2 regions of the Pseudomonas sp. KH_046_1 genome follow, and region 2 is predicted to be linked to the other one. Evidence: riboswitches for the same ligand, from Rfam matches in the RefSeq annotation. Region 2 holds a riboswitch; the other holds the start of a gene.

Region 1 (8,566 bases), 1.6 Mb from region 2:
GGTGAGCTTCTACCTGTTGCGGGATTGGGACCTGATGATGGCCAAGGTCCGCAGCATGCTGCCCCGTGATCGTGAAGCGCGCGCGGTATCTTTGGCGGGTGAATGCCATGAAGTACTCGGAGCGTTCGTTCGCGGACAGTTGCTGGTAATGGTGGCCTTGGGTGTGATCTACGCGGCAGGCCTGATGCTGGTCGGGTTGGAGTTGGGCTTGCTGATTGGCCTGATTGCCGGTTTGGCAGCGATCGTGCCGTACATGGGGTTTATCATCGGCATTGGCGCGGCGCTGCTTGCAGGGCTGTTCCAGTTCGGTGGTGATCTTTACCCGATGCTCGGCATTGTCGCGGTGTTCATGGTCGGCCAGGCGCTGGAGGGGATGGTGCTGACGCCGTTGCTGGTCGGTGACCGGATTGGCCTGCACCCGGTGGCGGTGATTTTCTCGATCCTGGCCGGTGGTGAACTGTTTGGCTTTACCGGTGTGCTACTGGCATTGCCGGTCGCCGCGGTGATCATGGTGCTGGTGCGCCATGTGCATGATTTGTATAAGGATTCTGAAATCTACGGGAGTGTCGACGAGCCGCAGGTGTAAGGGGCGTCGATGGGCGTTGGCAGGCTGCCCGGGTTCGTGCCAGGTCAGCCTGCTTGCTTCATGCGACAGTCACATGCGCCGCCAAAGAATCTGCCACAAAACCGGTGCATTAACGCAAACCTTTGATTTTGCTTGTGGTCTGTCGCATTGTGCGGTCCGCTTCACGGGTATAAACTTCGCAAACTTTACACAGAGGCCACTAACGGTTCCTTTGGAACTGTTCAGTCAGCATGAAACCGATTCAGCTGCCCCTAGGTGTGCGTCTGCGTGACGACGCCACCTTTATCAACTACTACCCAGGCGCCAATGCCGCTGCACTCGGCTATGTCGAGCGGCTGTGCGAAGCCGACGCCGGCTGGACCGAAAGCCTGATCTACCTTTGGGGCAAGGACGGGGTAGGGCGTACGCACCTGTTGCAGGCCGCCTGCCTGCGCTTCGAGCAATTGGGTGAGCCGGCGGTGTATCTGCCGCTGGCCGAGCTGCTCGATCGCGGTATCGAAATCCTCGACAACCTCGAACAGTACGAACTGGTCTGCCTGGATGATTTGCAAGTGGTTGCCGGGCGAGCGGATTGGGAAGAGGCGCTGTTCCATCTGTTCAATCGCTTGCGCGACAGCGGCCGGCGCTTGCTGATTGCCGCGTCGACATCCCCTCGGGAGTTGCCGGTGAAGCTGGCGGATCTCAAGTCTCGCCTGACCCTGGCCTTGATCTTCCAGATGCGCCCGCTGTCCGACGAGGACAAACTGCGTGCCCTGCAATTGCGCGCATCCCGTCGCGGCCTGCATCTGACCGATGAAGTCGGGCATTTCATTCTGACTCGCGGTACCCGCAGCATGAGTGCGCTGTTCGAGTTGCTCGAGCGTCTCGATCAGGCCTCCCTCCAGGCTCAGCGCAAGCTGACAATCCCGTTTTTGAAAGAAACCCTCGGCTGGTAAACCCGCTGAAGCCGGGGCTTTTAGCCGGTCAGGCATATTTCAGACGCCAGAAACCCCGCTTTCCTGCAAGGTTGCAGGCCGCGTGTATGTTTAAAATAGGCTTAAGCGCTTAGATGTAAACAAGAAACGGATAAGTCACAAAAAGATCGATAGAATTTGCAAATGAGGTTGATAGCGGGCATAGTCTCGGCTTCTTTACAACTTTCAGCCACGGTCGTGCCCATGCTAAATCGCTTCGCACCCCTCGTGCCTCTCGCACTCGTCACCCTGTTGTTCGGTTGCGCCGCCCACACTCCGGTGGCTCAGCAAGCTCCGCAACAACAGGTTCAAAACTCCGTTACTGCCCAGTCTTCCGCTCTCTTTCAGGAAGAACTGGCTACCGAAAAAGAACTCGCAGACTTCGCTGGCGGCAAGTCCTACCAGCTTCCGGTCCTGGCCGACAGCATCCTCGAACGTGGCATGTCCCTGATCGGTACCCGTTACCGTTTCGGCGGTACTTCTGAAGCCGGCTTCGATTGCAGTGGTTTCATCGGTTACCTGTTCCGCGAAGAAGCGGGCATGAACCTGCCTCGCTCCACCCGCGAAATGATCAACGTGGACGCTCCGCTGGTCTCGCGCAGCAAGCTTGAGCCGGGTGACCTGCTGTTCTTCGCGACCAACGGTCGTCGCGGTCGCGTCAGTCATGCCGGGATCTACCTGGGTGACAACCAGTTCATCCACTCCAGCAGCCGCCGCAGCGGTGGCGTACGGATCGATAGCCTGGGTGACAGCTACTGGAGCAAGACCTTCATCGAAGCCAAGCGCGCCCTGGCGATGGCACCGAATGCGTCGCCAATTGTCACTGCACGTAAATAAGCGGACATTTTGTAAGGCGAACTTAAAGTCTTACTTGAAGTTTGTCCCGTAGCCGCTAGAATCTTGATCTACGAATGATGGCAAACCGCCTGCGTCCCACGCAGGCGGTTTTCTTTTCTGCGCTCCCCGCAGAAAAAGCCGCAGCCAGATCAGGATGCTCTGCTTATGACGACGTCGGCCCGCCTCGCAATCATGTTCTTCGCAGCGCTGCTCAGTGCCTGCGCCAGCCGCACACCGCCTCCTGCGCCGGTGGTTCGCTCTCCCATCGTATTTGGCTCCTCACAAGCTTTTTCACCCGAAGCGGAAGACGTGCTGTTTCGCGCGCTCGGTCTGGTGGGCACGCCTTATCGCTGGGGTGGTAACACGCCGGATTCCGGGTTTGATTGCAGTGGCCTGATCGCCTACGTGTACCGCGATGTCACCGGCATTGCCTTGCCGCGCACCACGCGCGAGATGATCTCCATGCAAGCGGCGAATGTGGGCAAGGAAGGCCTGCAAACCGGTGACCTGATTTTCTTCGCCACCAATGGCGGTTCCCAGGTCAGTCATGCCGGCATCTATGTGGGAGAAGGGCGCTTCGTCCACGCGCCGGCCACCGGCGGCACCGTGAAGCTCGACAGCCTGTCCAAGGCGTATTGGCAAAAGGCTTATCTGAGCGCCAAGCGTGTTCTGCAGCCTGAACACCTGGCGCGCAATCCGTAACGTCCGGAGTTGGTGCTCATGACTGCTCGCACGCTCAATCTCGACGACGACCTGTACCAATACCTGCTCGATGTTTCCCAGCGCGAAACGCCACTGCTCAAGCGCTTGCGCGATGAGACCCAGGCGCTGCCAATGGCACGCTGGCAGGTGGCGCCTGAGCAGGGGCAGTTTCTTGCTTTGCTGGTGAAACTGACGGGGGCCAGGCGTTTGCTCGAGGTCGGTACCTTTACCGGCTACAGCGCGCTGTGCATGGCGGCGGCGTTGCCCGCTGACGGTTCGCTGATTTGCTGTGACATCCCCGGCGACTACAACGCCACCGCACGGCGCTACTGGCAAGAAGCGGGGCTGGCCGGGCAGATTGACCTGCGGCTGGCCCCGGCGCTGGAAACCCTCGCCGAGCTTGAGCGACAAGGGCAGGGCGGGCAGTACGACCTGGTGTTCATCGATGCCGACAAGGCCAACTACCCGGCTTATCTGGAGCACGCCCTGCGTTTGCTGCGGGTCGGTGGGCTGGCGGTGTTCGATAACACCCTGTGGAGCGGGCGCGTGCTTGAGGCCAGCCCCGAGAGCGCGGACACCCGGGCAATCCAGGCACTCAACCGGGAGTTGAAGGATGATGTGCGGGTGGATCTGTCGTTGTTGCCGTTGGGTGATGGGCTCACACTCTGTCGCAAACGCTAAGCCCTTGTGTGAGCGAGCCTGCTCGCGAAAGCGGTGTATCAGTCACCAAATTGGTCGACTGACCGTGCGCATTCGCGAGCAGGTCGGATCGCCGCACCGTCGCTCCCACAGGTGAGGCGTATTACTTGATCGCCGAAACCCGCCACACCTTGTTCCCCACATCATCGGCCACCAACAGGTCGCCCTGCCGGTCGATCACCACGCCCACCGGGCGGCCCATGGCCTGTTCCTTGTCGTTGAGAAAACCTGTGAGCACTTCAACGGGCTTTCCGACAGGTTTGCCTGCACTGAATGGCACGAAAATCACTTTGTAGCCACTGTGGGGGTTGCGGTTCCATGAGCCGTGCTGCCCGATGAATGCCCCTTGGGTGAAGGGCGGCGGCAGCTTGCTGTTTTCGGCGAAGGCCAGGCCCAGTGATGCCGTGTGCGGGCCGACGGCGTAGTCCGGGGCGATAGCCTTGGCCACCAGATCCGGGTTTTGCGGCTCGACGCGAATATCGACGTGCTGGCCGTAGTAACTGTACGGCCAGCCATAAAAAGCGCCGTCCTTCACCGAAGTGATGTAGTCCGGTACCAGGTCACTGCCGATTTCATCCCGTTCGTTGACCGCGGTCCACAGCGCGCCACTGTGCGGTTCCCAGGCCATGCCATTGGGGTTGCGCAGGCCGGAGGCGAAGATCCGCTGCTGGCCGGTGGCACGATCCACTTCCCAGATCGCTGCGCGACCTTCTTCCTTGTCCATGCCGTTTTCGGCGACGTTGCTGTTGGAACCCACGGTGACGTACAGCTTGCTGCCGTCCTTGCTGGCGATGACGTTTTTCGTCCAGTGGTGGTTCAGCGGGCCGCCCGGCAGGTCGACAACCTTGACCGGCGGCGACTTGATCTGCGTATCGCCACTTTCATAGTGAAAGCGCAGCAGACGATCCGTGTCGGCCACATACAGGTCATTGCCGACCAGGGTCATGCCAAAGGGCGAGTTGAGGTTTTGCAGAAGCACCGTGCGGGTTTCCGCGACGCCATCGTGGTCCTTGTCGCGCAGCAAGGTGATGCGGTTGGCGCTGGGCACCCTGGCTCCGGCACGGCCCATGACTTTCTTCATCACCCAGCCGCGAATGCCTTTACCGTCTTCGGGTTTGGGTGGTGCACTGGTTTCCGCTACCAACACGTCGCCATTGGGCAGCACATAAAGCCAGCGCGGGTGATCCAGGTCTTCGGCAAAAGCGGCCACTTGAGTGCCCGTGGCGGCGACGGGTTTCGCACCCTGTGGCCAGCCGATGGCCGGGGCGATGTTCACGGTCGGAACCAGTGTCTTGTTGGGTTCTGGTAGTCGGGGTGACGGGCCGGTACCGTCGGAGACTTGCAGGCGGGAGGTCTCGCCACAAGCGGCGAGCCCTGCGCCAAGCGCGATAACGAGAACGAGCGGGGGCGTGCGCATGCTGGTCTTCCCTATGAATGCCTTGTTCTAATCATAGAGAAGTGTTGTCGTGCGATGGTTCAACCCTCAGCCGCGGGCTTCCTTGAACAGCACCGCAATGCCGGGGTGATAGTTGCCGGCTTCGTTGCGCAACTTGCGGTAGGCATAAGGGAAATACCAGGCTACAGCGCAGCTGTGTTCCTTTTGCAGGTCGTCGACCATGTCCTGGAGTTCTTCCGGTGTGGCGCCCTGCTGGGCTTTTTGCGGGGCGACGAACAGGCAGCCGAGTTTCAGGTCGCTGGCGTGGCTCAGGCGCTTCGCATCGCTGGCGATGTCGAGCAAGGCCTGGGACAGGTTGAGGCTGTTGACCCGTGGCCAGCGCTGGCTGGTCTGGATGTAGGCGCGGGTTTCGGGCGAGGCCAGGAGCAGGTCGGCGCGGCTGTTGCGTTCGCCTTCTTCGGTCTGCTTACGGGTGGGCGTTTGTTGCAGCGTGACCATCTCGGCCATCCAGGCGGCGGCAGACAGCAGTCCGAGATTGGCCTTTTCGTCGTGCCAGTACGGTGTGTCGCCATCACCGCGGACGGCGTTGTAACGGTCGATGCATTCGAACCAGCGCTCGAGCACCGGGCGCAGGAATTCCAGCTTTGGATTGCTGATGATCATGCCTTGCATGGGCTCACCCTTGTTGTTGTGTTGTGAGGTTGTGGCTCTTTGATATCACTGCTGAGAGCGTGGCACAAGATTGACGTCAGTTTATTGATTGACGGCAGCTATTCGGTCGATCGCCTCCCGGCTTTAATTGACGCTCCACCCCCAACCCTCTAACCTTCGCGGCTTGTTTCAGGTGCTCTGTGGCTTGGGTCGACAGAGTGAAACAGGGAAGCCGGTGAGTGAGTCCTTCTGTTGGTCGAAGGCCCGCAATTCCGGCGCTGCCCCCGCAACGGTAAATGAGTGAAAACTGTGTGTGATGCCACTGTGTCGATTTGATGCGGGAAGGCGCACGGTCCGGCCCCGCGCCACTCATGAGCCCGGAGACCGGCCTGATTCATCCAGCGGCATCACGGTGGGCGATGCCAGGCTTTTTGCCTTCTATTCTTGTGCCTGCCCGCCGTTATTCCTGCCTCAACGGAGAGCTCCCCCATGACTGATACCCCCGATCGTGACGAACGCCACCTGGCGCGCATGCAGCGCAAAAAAGCCGTGATCGACGAGCGCATCGCCAATTCCCCGAACGAGTGTGGCCTGCTGCTGGTGCTGACCGGCAACGGTAAGGGCAAGAGCAGTTCGGCCTTCGGTATGCTCGCCCGCGCCATGGGGCACGGCATGCAGTGCGGCGTAGTGCAGTTCATCAAGGGCCGCAACAGCACGGGCGAAGAGTTGTTCTTCCGGCGCTTTCCCGAGCAGGTGCGTTTTCATGTGATGGGTGAAGGTTTTACCTGGGAAACCCAGGACCGCCAGCGCGACATCGCCGCCGCCGAAGCCGCCTGGGCGGTGTCCCGGGAACTGCTGCGCGATCCATCCATCGGTCTGGTGGTGCTGGATGAACTGAACATCGCCCTCAAGCACGGCTACCTCGATCTCGATCAGGTGCTCAGCGACTTGCAGGCCCGGCCACCGATGCAACACGTGGTGGTCACCGGTCGTGCCGCCAAGCCGGAAATGATCGAGATGGCCGACACCGTCACCGAAATGGGTGTGATCAAACACGCCTTTCAAGCCGGGATCAAAGCGCAGAAAGGCGTCGAATTGTGAGTCAGCCTCGGCACTGTCCGGCGGTACTGATTGCCGCGCCGGCTTCCGGCCAGGGCAAGACCACCGTCACCGCAGCGCTGGCCCGATTGCATCGCAATCAGGGGCGCAAGGTCCGTGTGTTCAAGTGCGGCCCCGACTTTCTCGATCCGATGATTCTCGAACGCGCCAGTGGTGCGCCGGTGTATCAACTGGACATGTGGATGGTCGGCGAGCAGGAGAGTCGCCGGTTGCTGTGGGAAGCCGCTGCTGAAGCGGATCTGATCCTGATCGAAGGCGTCATGGGGCTGTTCGACGGTACGCCGTCGAGCGCCGATCTGGCGCGGCATTTCGGTGTGCCGGTGCTGGGGGTGATCGATGGCACCGCCATGGCCCAGACCTTCGGCGCATTGGCTCTGGGGCTGGCGCGTTATCAGCCGGACTTGCCATTCGCCGGCGTGCTGGCCAATCGTGTCGGCACGCTGCGCCACGCGCAACTGCTCGAAGGTAGCCTGACTGAAGGTTTGCGCTGGTACGGCGCGCTGTCCCGGGAAACCGGGATCGAATTGCCGAGCCGGCACCTGGGGCTGGTGCAGGCCAGTGAGTTGAACGATCTCGACCTGCGCCTCGATGCGGCAGCCGATGCCCTGGCCAGCAGTTGCGAGGTCGCGCTGCCGCCGGCGGTCGAGTTCGCCGCCCCTGATGTCATCGCGGTCGAGCCGCTGCTGGCTGGTGTGCGCATTGCCGTCGCCCGTGATGAAGCCTTTGCGTTCACCTACGGCGCGAGCCTGGATCTGCTGCGGGCGATGGGTGCCGAGTTGTCGTTCTTCTCGCCGATCCGCGACCGAGCGTTGCCGGAGGCGGACAGCCTGTATCTGCCGGGCGGTTACCCGGAGCTGCACCATCTCGCGCTGGCGCAAAACACCGCGATGCTCGACGCGATCCGCGCCCACCACCGGGCAGGCAAACCCTTGCTCGCCGAGTGTGGCGGCATGCTGTATCTGCTCGATTCCCTGACTGATGTCGAGGGCGCTCGCGCCGAACTGGTTGGCTTGCTGGCCGGTGATGCGGTCATGCAAAAGCGTCTGGCAGCGCTGGCGTTGCAAGCGGTGGAATTGCCGGAAGGTTTGCTGCGCGGGCACACCTATCACCATTCGTTGACCACCACTGAACTGGCGCCGATTGCCCGTGGCTTGAGCCCTAACGGCGGGCGCGGAGCGGAGGCGGTCTACCGTGATGGGCGGATGACTGCCTCCTATGTGCACTTTTATTTTCCGTCGAACCCTTCGGCGATTGCCGCGTTGTTTGCGCCGGACCTTGAAGCCGCCTTCGCGAGCAAGTCGAATCGTCGCACCGCCGCTCCCACAGGGGATTGCGTTTCTTCAGGCTGCTCACCTTCAAATGTGGGAGCGGGCTTGCTCGCGAAAAGGCCATGAGCGACAACGCATTCTCTGAAGCCGAACGCGCAGCGGTCTATCGCGCCATCGCCGAGCGCCGCGACATGCGCCACTTCAGCGGCGGCACCGTCGAGCCCGAATTGCTGCGGCGCCTGCTCGAAGCCGCACACCAGGCTCCCAGTGTCGGCCTGATGCAGCCTTGGCGCTTCATCCGCATCAGCGATCGCGCCTTGCGCGGGCAAATCCAGGCCCTGGTGGAAGAAGAGCG
Region 2 (8,566 bases):
AATCGATGCTGGCCAGCGCCTTGATTTCATGACGAGCAATCTGGTGTGCCTCCAGCGCCTGATCGAGCAGCGCCAGCAACGTGCTGACAGGGCAGCCTCGCTGGCAGCCCAGGCCGACCACCAGGGTCGGCGCTGTGCTGACGTCAGTCATGCGTGGTATTGGCCATCGCTTTTGCGACGGAACAACCAGGCGCTGATCAGGCCCAAGGCCAGCCAGAACGCCACGTTGGTCAGTTGCGAAGCGATTTTGAACTGGGTTTCCAGCGCCTCTGGAGCAAGCATCGAATGCACTTGCGGTTGTGGTGCGCCAATCACATGGGGAACGGCGAGGATCGCCGCACCGAGGACTTTCATCAGCCAGTGCCGGCTGAACACGATCAGCGCGATACCGACGGCGGTGGAGGCGGCGGTACCGATCCACCACAGTTGCCGTTGTGCCAGATCGGCGGCGGCAGTGCCTGGCAGTTCAGGTGGCAGGCCGAGGGTCGGCGCGAGCACGAACGTCGCATAACCGGCCAGGCCCCAGAGCAGGCCCTGGGAGGTTTTGGTCGGCGCACGCAAGGTGTACAGGCCGGCCAGCATCAGGGCGAAACCGACGGCCACCACCAGGTTGCCACCGGTGGTCGACAGCACGCGCTGCCAGCCGTCTTCCGGCTCCCAGGCTTGTGCATCGTGGGTATGGGCAGCCATCGCACCGTCGGCGTGTTCATGCATTTCAACAGCGGCCGGTTCGGTTTTTTCGTAGGTCTCGGCCTGCAAAATCAGCGGAGCGACCCAGAAGCTTTGCAGCAGGGTCAGCAACAGGGCGGCCAACAGCCCGGTGAAACCTGCGGTTTGCGCAATACGCTTGATCATGTCGACAGCTCTCAATGGCACGGGAACGCGGAGCTGTGACGGGTATCGTGGGCGGCGTTGTGCACCGCTTCGATGTGCGAGAAACCGGCGAAATACACAAGGCAAGCGCCCAGGATCGACGCGCAGACGGCGACGGTCAGACGTTGGGTCAGGGTTGAGGTGGTGCTCGCGGATGTGTGTTCGGCGCTGCTGATGATCGACATGGCGTTTCCCTCTGGTCTGTCAGCGGGGAATAAGAGCGCATGCAAAAACCCGCACGACCCGGCGCGCAAGGTTTCAAACAGCGCCCGCCCACCGCGGGTTTGTTGGTTCAGTGACCGTACTGGTCACTTTGTGTTGCGGGCCGGTCTCCGGGCTCACGAGGGGCAAAGGCTTGGGCCTGAACCTGAAAACATCACCTTCCCATGTCGCAATGGCACAGTGGATCTGATGCTTCGCTCGCTTACCGTTGCGGGGGCAGCACCGGACTGACATGGCTTAAGAGTAAAGCACATGATTCACCGGTTTCCCGTTTCACCCTGTGAAGGGCACCCGTAACAAGGTGTGTAGGAGAGCATGGGCGGGGGTTTGGCGTCAATTGGCAAGGGTTCTCAACTGAAGACCGAGTCGCCTTCATCGCGAGCAAGCTCGCTCCCACATTGGAACGCGGTCATCTGTGGGAGCGAGCTTGCTTGCGATGGGGCCAGTGAGGGCACCACAAGACATTGACCCGCCCCAATACCATGCGTAGCCTTGCGCTTTCGAGGTTCTTCGGCGTTTGCCGAAGCTAAGAAGGGAACGCGGTCGATGCCGCGGCTGCCCCCGCAACTGTGAACGGTGATGTTCGTTGCCACGCCACTGCAGGCTCAATCCATGAGGCCGGCGGGAAGGCGCAGCGAATGCCAGGCTCAAGGCCGGCACACCGTCAGCCAGGAGACCTGCCTCGTCACAGATTCTCACTTTCAACCGGGCGGGGTGATCCGGTGGCGAACTCTCTCAGGCACGCGTGTCCGCGTTGCCGGTCGTCGTCCCGTATGCCCGCCACATTAGCCATAGGGCATCCGATGAAAACACTGGCCAAACTCCCCGTCACCATCGTTACCGGCTTTCTCGGCTCGGGTAAAACCACGCTGCTGCGGCACATGCTCGACAACGCCCAGGGTCGCCGCATCGCGGTGATCGTCAACGAATTTGGCGAGTTGGGCATCGACGGCGAAATCCTCAAGCAGTGCTCCATCGGTTGCACCGAAGAAGAAGCCAACGGCCGTGTCTATGAGCTGGCCAACGGCTGCCTGTGCTGCACCGTCCAGGAAGAATTCTTCCCGGTGATGCGCGAACTGGTGGCCCGTCGCGGCGATCTGGACCACATTCTCATCGAAACGTCCGGCCTGGCGCTGCCCAAGCCGCTGGTGCAGGCCTTCCAGTGGCCGGAAATCCGCAGTGCCTGCACGGTGGATGCAGTGATCACCGTGGTCGACAGCCCGGCCGTGGCCGCCGGCACCTTCGCCGCGTTCCCGGATCAGGTCGACGCCCAGCGCAAGCTCGACCCGAACCTGGACCACGAATCGCCGCTGCACGAACTGTTCGCCGACCAATTGGCCAGCGCCGACCTGGTGATCCTCAACAAAGCCGACCTGATCAACCCGGCGGACCTGGCCCGTGTGCGCCTGGAAGTCGCCGAGGAATTGCCGCCAGCGGTGAAAATCATCGAAGCCAGCAGCGGTCGCCTGCCGCTGGACGTGCTGATCGGCCTGGGGGCCGGCTCCGAAGAACACATCGACAGCCGTCACAGCCACCACGACCATCATCACGATGGCGACGACGATCATGACGACCACGATCACGACGCCTTCGATTCGATCTCCATCGAACTGCCGCAAGCCGACGAAAGCCTGCTGCTGGACGCGCTGACCCAACTGGTGGTCCAGCACGGCATCCTGCGGGTCAAGGGTTTTGCGGCGATCCCCAACAAGCCGATGCGCCTGCTGATCCAGGGCGTGGGCACGCGTTTCGACAAGCACTTCGACCGCCAGTGGGGCGCTGAAGAAGCGCGAGTCACCCGCCTGGTGCTGATCGGCCAGGAACTGGACGCCACTGTTCTCGAAGCGCAATTGCGCGCCGCGCTCAGCGTGTAAGCCATGCACCTGCTCAGGACCCAACCCGGCGGTTTCGTGTCGGATGACAACATTGCCGACCTTGGACAAACCCCCGCCGAGTTGGTGGTCCTGTGCAGCGGCGATTCCAGCCTGGCGCTGCTCGCCGAAGCGGCGCAGCAATTGCCCGACGATTACCCGAGCGTGCGCCTGGCCAACCCGATGCAGGTGCAGAACCATGCCTCGGTCGACTTGTACGTCGATGAAGTGCTGCGTCACGCCAGGGTGATCCTGATTTCGCTGCACGGTGGCATCGCCTATTGGCGTTACGGCATCGAGCGCCTGGTCGAACTGTCGCAGCGCGGCGTGCAGGTGATTCTGGTGCCGGGTGATGATCGCCCGGACCCGGAGCTCAGTGACCTGAGCACCGTCGGTGCAGAAGATCGCGACCGGCTCTGGCAGTTTCTGCGCCAGGGCGGCATGGGCAATGCCCTCGATTTCTTCCGCTGTCTGGCCAACCGCTGGCTGGCGCGTGATTACACCTGGGGCGAGCCGCAAACCCTGCCACGCACGGCGATTTACCATCCGCACAAACATTCGGCCGCACTGAGCGACTGGCAGGCCGACTGGCACGCCGATCAACCGGTGGCGGCGGTGTTGTTTTACCGCTCGCATTTGCAAGCGGCGAACACGGCTTTCATTGATGTTTTTTGCCAACGCTTGCAGGCCGCGGGGTTGAATCCGTTGCCGATCGCGCTGGCCAGTCTGAAAGAGCCCGGTTGTCTTTGCGTGGTCGAGGACTGGCTGGATGAGGCCAGCGTCTCGGTGATCCTGAACACCACCGGCTTCGCCCAATCCAGTCCTGAAGCACCGCATCTGCGCCCGTTTCGCCGCAATATTCCGGTGATCCAGGCGATCTGCGCCCAGGACAACGAGCCCGGTTGGCGCGCCAGCGAACAGGGCCTCGGCCCTCGAGACCTGGCGATGCACATAGCCTTGCCGGAGCTGGACGGACGCATCATCAGCCGCCCGATCAGTTTCAAGGACCTGGCGTGGCGCAGTGAGCGCAGTCAGTCGGATGTGGTCTGCTACCGGCCACAACCGGAACGCATGGATTTCGTTGCCGAACTGGCGCAGCGCTGGGTCGATCTGGCGCGGGTGCTCAATGCGGAAAAACGCATTGCCTTGATTCTCGCCAATTACCCGACCCGCGACGGTCGCATCGGCAACGGCGTCGGCCTCGATACCCCGGCCGCCGCGCTGAATATCCTGCGGGCGCTGCATGCCGAAGGTTATCCATTGCCGGCTGAATTGCCGGACAGCGGCACCGCGCTGATCCAGCAGTTGCTGGGTGGCGTCAGCAACGATCTCGAGACCCTCGACCTGCGTCCGTGCCAGCAAAGCCTGGGGATGGATGACTATCTGGCGATGTTCAACGCCCTGCCCGAAGCCAACCGCGCAGCGGTGCTCGAACGTTGGGGCGCGCCGGAAAGCGATCCGATGTGTCGCAGCGGACGGATGATGATCGCCGGCCTGCGTTTTGGCCTGACCTTCGTCGGCATTCAGCCGGCCCGTGGTTATCAGGTCGACCCGAGCGCGGTGTATCACGACCCGGACCTGGTGCCGCCGCACGGCTATCTGGCGTTCTACTTCTGGCTGCGCAACACCTACGGCGCCCATGGCGTGATCCACGTCGGCAAGCATGGCAACCTCGAATGGCTGCCGGGCAAGGGCGTCGGGCTGTCGGAACATTGCTGGCCAGATGCTTTGCTCGGGCCGCTGCCGAACATCTATCCGTTCATCGTCAACGACCCGGGCGAGGGCGCCCAGGCCAAGCGGCGCACCCAGGCGGTGATCATCGATCACCTGATGCCACCGCTGACCCGCGCCGAAACCTACGGCCCGCTGCGCAACCTCGAACTGTTGGCCGACGAATATTACGAAGCGCAGCTGCTCGATCCGCGCCGCGCCCGAGAGTTGCAGCGCGATATCCTGCAACTGGTGCGTGACACCCACATCGACCGAGAACTGCAGCTGGACGAACAACTCGACAGTGATGCCGACGCGGCGATCTGGTTGCCGCGACTCGACACTTACCTGTGCGACTTGAAAGAGTCGCAGATCCGCGACGGCCTGCATGTGTTCGGCGAATCGCCCACCGGGCGTTTGCGTATCGACACCTTGCTGGCGTTGTTGCGCATTCCACGGGGCGATGGCCGGGGCGCGCAGTCGAGTCTGCTGCGGGCACTGGCCAAGGCCTTCGTGTTGGGCTTCGACCCGCTCGATTGTGCGCTGGCCGAACCGTGGACAGGGCCTCGTCCCGAACCACTTTTGCTTATCAGCGACGAGACTTGGCGCACGGCGGGCGATACCCGCGAGCGCCTGGAGTTGTTCGCCGCGCAGTTGATTTCGGACGCGTTGAACAGCCCCTGTGGGAGCGGGCTTGCTCGCGAAAGCGGTGGGTCAATCGACATAAATGTTGAAGGATCAACCGCTTCGTCGGAACGTCACCCGGAGACAAGCCCGCTCCCACAAGGGGCCGACTGGATCGAGGTGCAAGCCATCATCGATAGCCTGCGCGAGGTGGTCGCCCCACGTCTGGACGCCTGCGGTCCGGCGGAAATGCGCGGATTGCTCGATGCCCTCAGCGGTCGCTTCGTCCCGGCGGGCCCTAGCGGCGCACCGAGTCGTGGTCGCCTGGACGTGCTGCCCACCGGTCGCAACTTCTATTCGGTGGACGTGCGCAACCTGCCGACCACCACGGCGTGGCGTATCGGTTTCCAGTCGGCCAACCTGATTCTCGAACGGCACCTGCAAGACCACGGCGATCATTTGCGCCAGCTCGGTTTGTCGGTGTGGGGCACCGCGACCATGCGCACCGGCGGCGATGACATCGCCCAGGCCATGGCGCTGATGGGTGTGCGTCCAGTCTGGGCGACCGGCAGCCAGCGGGTCGATGACTTCGAGATTTTGCCGCTGAGCCTGCTCGACCGTCCGCGAGTCGATGTGACCTTGCGTGTGTCCGGTTTCTTCCGTGATGCCTTTGCCAATCTGATTCGCTTGTTCGACGCCGCGGTGCAAGCGGTGGCCGACCTCGATGAGCCGGATGACCTCAATCCGTTGGCGGCCAAGGTACGCGCCGAGCGCACAGCCCTGCTGCAGTCAGGGCTCGATGAAGACGCTGCGCGACGTCAGGCCGGCTGGCGGATTTTCGGGGCCAAACCCGGTGCCTACGGCGCAGGCGTGCAGGGCGCTATCGACGGTCGCCTGTGGCAGAGCCGCGAGGACCTGGCCGAGGTCTACCTCAACTGGGGCGGCTACGCTTACGGCGGTTCCGACGAAGGCACCACTGCCCGCGAACAGTTCAGCCAGCGCCTGAGCCAGGTACAGGCGGTGCTGCAAAACCAGGATAACCGCGAGCACGATCTGCTCGACTCCAACGATTACTACCAGTTCCAGGGCGGTATGCTCGCGGCGGTGGAAAGCCTGAAAGGCGAGGCGGCGGCCAGCTATCATGGCGACCACAGCCAGCCGGACCTGCCGAAGATTCGTACCCTGAAGGAAGAGCTGAACCGGGTGATCCGCTCCCGGGCGGCCAATCCGAAGTGGCTCGAAGGCGTTAAACGTCACGGCTACAAAGGCGCGTTCGAAATGGCGGCGACTGTCGACAACCTGTTCGCCTTCGACGCCACCACGCAGTTGATCGACGATCACCAGTACGCGTTGCTGGCCGATGCCTATTTGCTCGACCCGGACACCCGGGATTTTGTCCGCGAACACAATCCCCATGCCTTGCGCGACATGACCGAACGCATGCTCGAGGCGCAACAACGCGGGATGTGGAAGGAGCCCGGCGAGTACCGCGAGGCGCTGGAGAATTTGTTGCTGGATATAGAAGAAGACGGCTAATCACTTCCCTGTGGGAGCGAGCCTGCTCGCGAAGGCGATTTGTCAGCCAACGATGATGGTGGATGTGATGGCCTCATCGCGAGCAGGCTCGCTCCCACAGGGATAAAGGCGACTGTAATTTTTGTAGATAGATCACCGACCAGGACTGAGTATTGAAGATGACCGACACCCCGCATTTCCCGCTCTCCGCCGTGGTCGGCGCCGACGATTTGAAGCTGGCCCTGTACCTGACCGCCATCGACCCGAAAATCGGCGGTGTCCTGATCGAAGGCCCGCGGGGCATGGCCAAGTCGACCCTGGCCCGCGGTCTGGCGGACCTGCTGGCCAGCGGTCAGTTCGTCACCTTGCCGCTGGGCGCCACCGAGGAACGGCTGGTCGGCACCCTCGATCTCGACGCGGCGCTGGGCGAAGGTCGCGCACAGTTTTCCCCCGGCGTACTGGCCAAGGCTGACGGAGGCGTGCTCTATGTCGACGAGGTCAATCTGTTGCCCGATCACCTCGTTGACCTGCTGCTCGATGTGGCCGCCAGCGGCACCAATCTGGTGGAGCGTGACGGTATTTCCCATCGGCATTCGGCGAAGTTCGTGCTGATTGGCACCATGAACCCGGAAGAGGGTGAACTGCGTCCGCAATTGCTTGACCGTTTCGGCTTGAACGTCGCCCTCGGTGGCCACACCGCGCCGGCCGAGCGCGGTCAGATCATCCGCCGTCGCCTGGATTTCGACAGCGATCCGCAAGGTTTCTGCGCTGAATGGGAGTCCGCGCAGGCGTCTCTGCGTGAACGTTGCCAGAACGCACGCAATGCACTGCCGAACATTCCCCTCGACGACCAGGCGCTGGAACACATCACCGAACGCTGCTTTGCCGCCGGCGTCGATGGTTTGCGCGCCGATCTGGTCTGGCTGCGCGCCGCCCGGGCACACGCCGCCTGGCGCGGGGCGAACGCGATCGCCGAGGACGATATCGACGCCGTTGCCGAATTCGCCTTGCGCCATCGTCGCCGCGAGCATTGCGCACCGGCATCTCAGCCATCCCAGGCTGCGCAACCCTCTGCGCCGCAAAACGCCAACCCGAGCGAAGGGCAGGGCCAGTGGGGCGAGTTGCCTGCCCAGGCGCTGGCGGTCGGCGCACGACGTGAAGTGCCGAGCTGGCCAAAAAAGCCCTAGGCATTCGCCCTCGCTCCGTTGCGGGGGCGAATGCCAGACCCCGAGCCGGGCGGCTGGACCACGGTAAACAGGGCAAGCGTCATGCAGCACGCAGCGGCTCGGTCAACTGGCCCGGCACATTGCTCAATGGCCGGCCACGTCAGCGTGACGACCTGTTGTTTCAGCTGCGCACTCGTTCGCCCCATGAACTGTGGCTGGTGATCGTTGATGCCTCTGCTTCGACCCGCCGTCATCAGGCATTGAGCGATGCCAAGGGCTTGCTGGCGCAGTTGTTCGACGATGCCTATCGCCAGCGTGCGCGACTGGCGTTGCTCACGGCCAGCGGTGCTGCACCCAGGTGGCAGGTGCAGGGATTGAAAGCTTCCAGCGGATTACGCCAGTGGCTCGATGGTCTTGGCGCCGGTGGCGGTACGCCGTTGCCGGCGGCATTGGGCGAAGCGGGTCGATGGCTTGCGGCACGGCAAAAGCGTTTTCCGGCGGAGCAGCAGCGGTTGTTGCTGGTGACCGATGGCCGGCTCAAGGACTGGCCGCTGTTGCCCGTACTGGAGTGTCCGGGGTTGCTGA

What was found. A riboswitch is a leader RNA that binds a small molecule or an ion and turns the genes downstream of it on or off. The one in region 2 is predicted to bind cobalamin.
Region 1: another riboswitch for cobalamin. It lies ahead of cobO (cob(I)yrinic acid a,c-diamide adenosyltransferase); the one in region 2 lies ahead of cobW (cobalamin biosynthesis protein CobW).

The regions. Positions count from the first base shown of each region.
Region 1 is NZ_CM174481.1:1,793,461-1,802,026, forward strand. Features, by position in the region: gene AC3IT9_RS08170 (AI-2E family transporter) at 1-586, shown strand, start outside; gene hda (DnaA regulatory inactivator Hda) at 817-1,521, shown strand; gene AC3IT9_RS08180 (C40 family peptidase) at 1,744-2,376, shown strand; gene AC3IT9_RS08185 (C40 family peptidase) at 2,542-3,078, shown strand; gene AC3IT9_RS08190 (O-methyltransferase) at 3,097-3,759, shown strand; gene AC3IT9_RS08195 (PQQ-dependent sugar dehydrogenase) at 3,881-5,194, opposite strand; gene AC3IT9_RS08200 (hypothetical protein) at 5,261-5,845, opposite strand; cobalamin riboswitch at 5,999-6,231, shown strand; gene cobO (cob(I)yrinic acid a,c-diamide adenosyltransferase) at 6,314-6,925, shown strand; gene AC3IT9_RS08210 (cobyrinic acid a,c-diamide synthase CobB) at 6,922-8,337, shown strand; gene bluB (5,6-dimethylbenzimidazole synthase) at 8,334-8,566, shown strand, end outside.
Region 2 is NZ_CM174481.1:3,389,152-3,397,717, reverse strand. Features, by position in the region: gene AC3IT9_RS15680 (cobalamin biosynthesis protein) at 1-151, opposite strand, end outside; gene AC3IT9_RS15675 (CbtA family protein) at 148-855, opposite strand; gene AC3IT9_RS15670 (CbtB domain-containing protein) at 867-1,058, opposite strand; cobalamin riboswitch at 1,180-1,405, opposite strand; cobalamin riboswitch at 1,582-1,794, shown strand; gene cobW (cobalamin biosynthesis protein CobW) at 1,899-2,969, shown strand; gene cobN (cobaltochelatase subunit CobN) at 2,973-6,836, shown strand; gene AC3IT9_RS15655 (magnesium chelatase ATPase subunit I) at 6,995-8,002, shown strand; gene AC3IT9_RS15650 (vWA domain-containing protein) at 8,122-8,566, shown strand, end outside.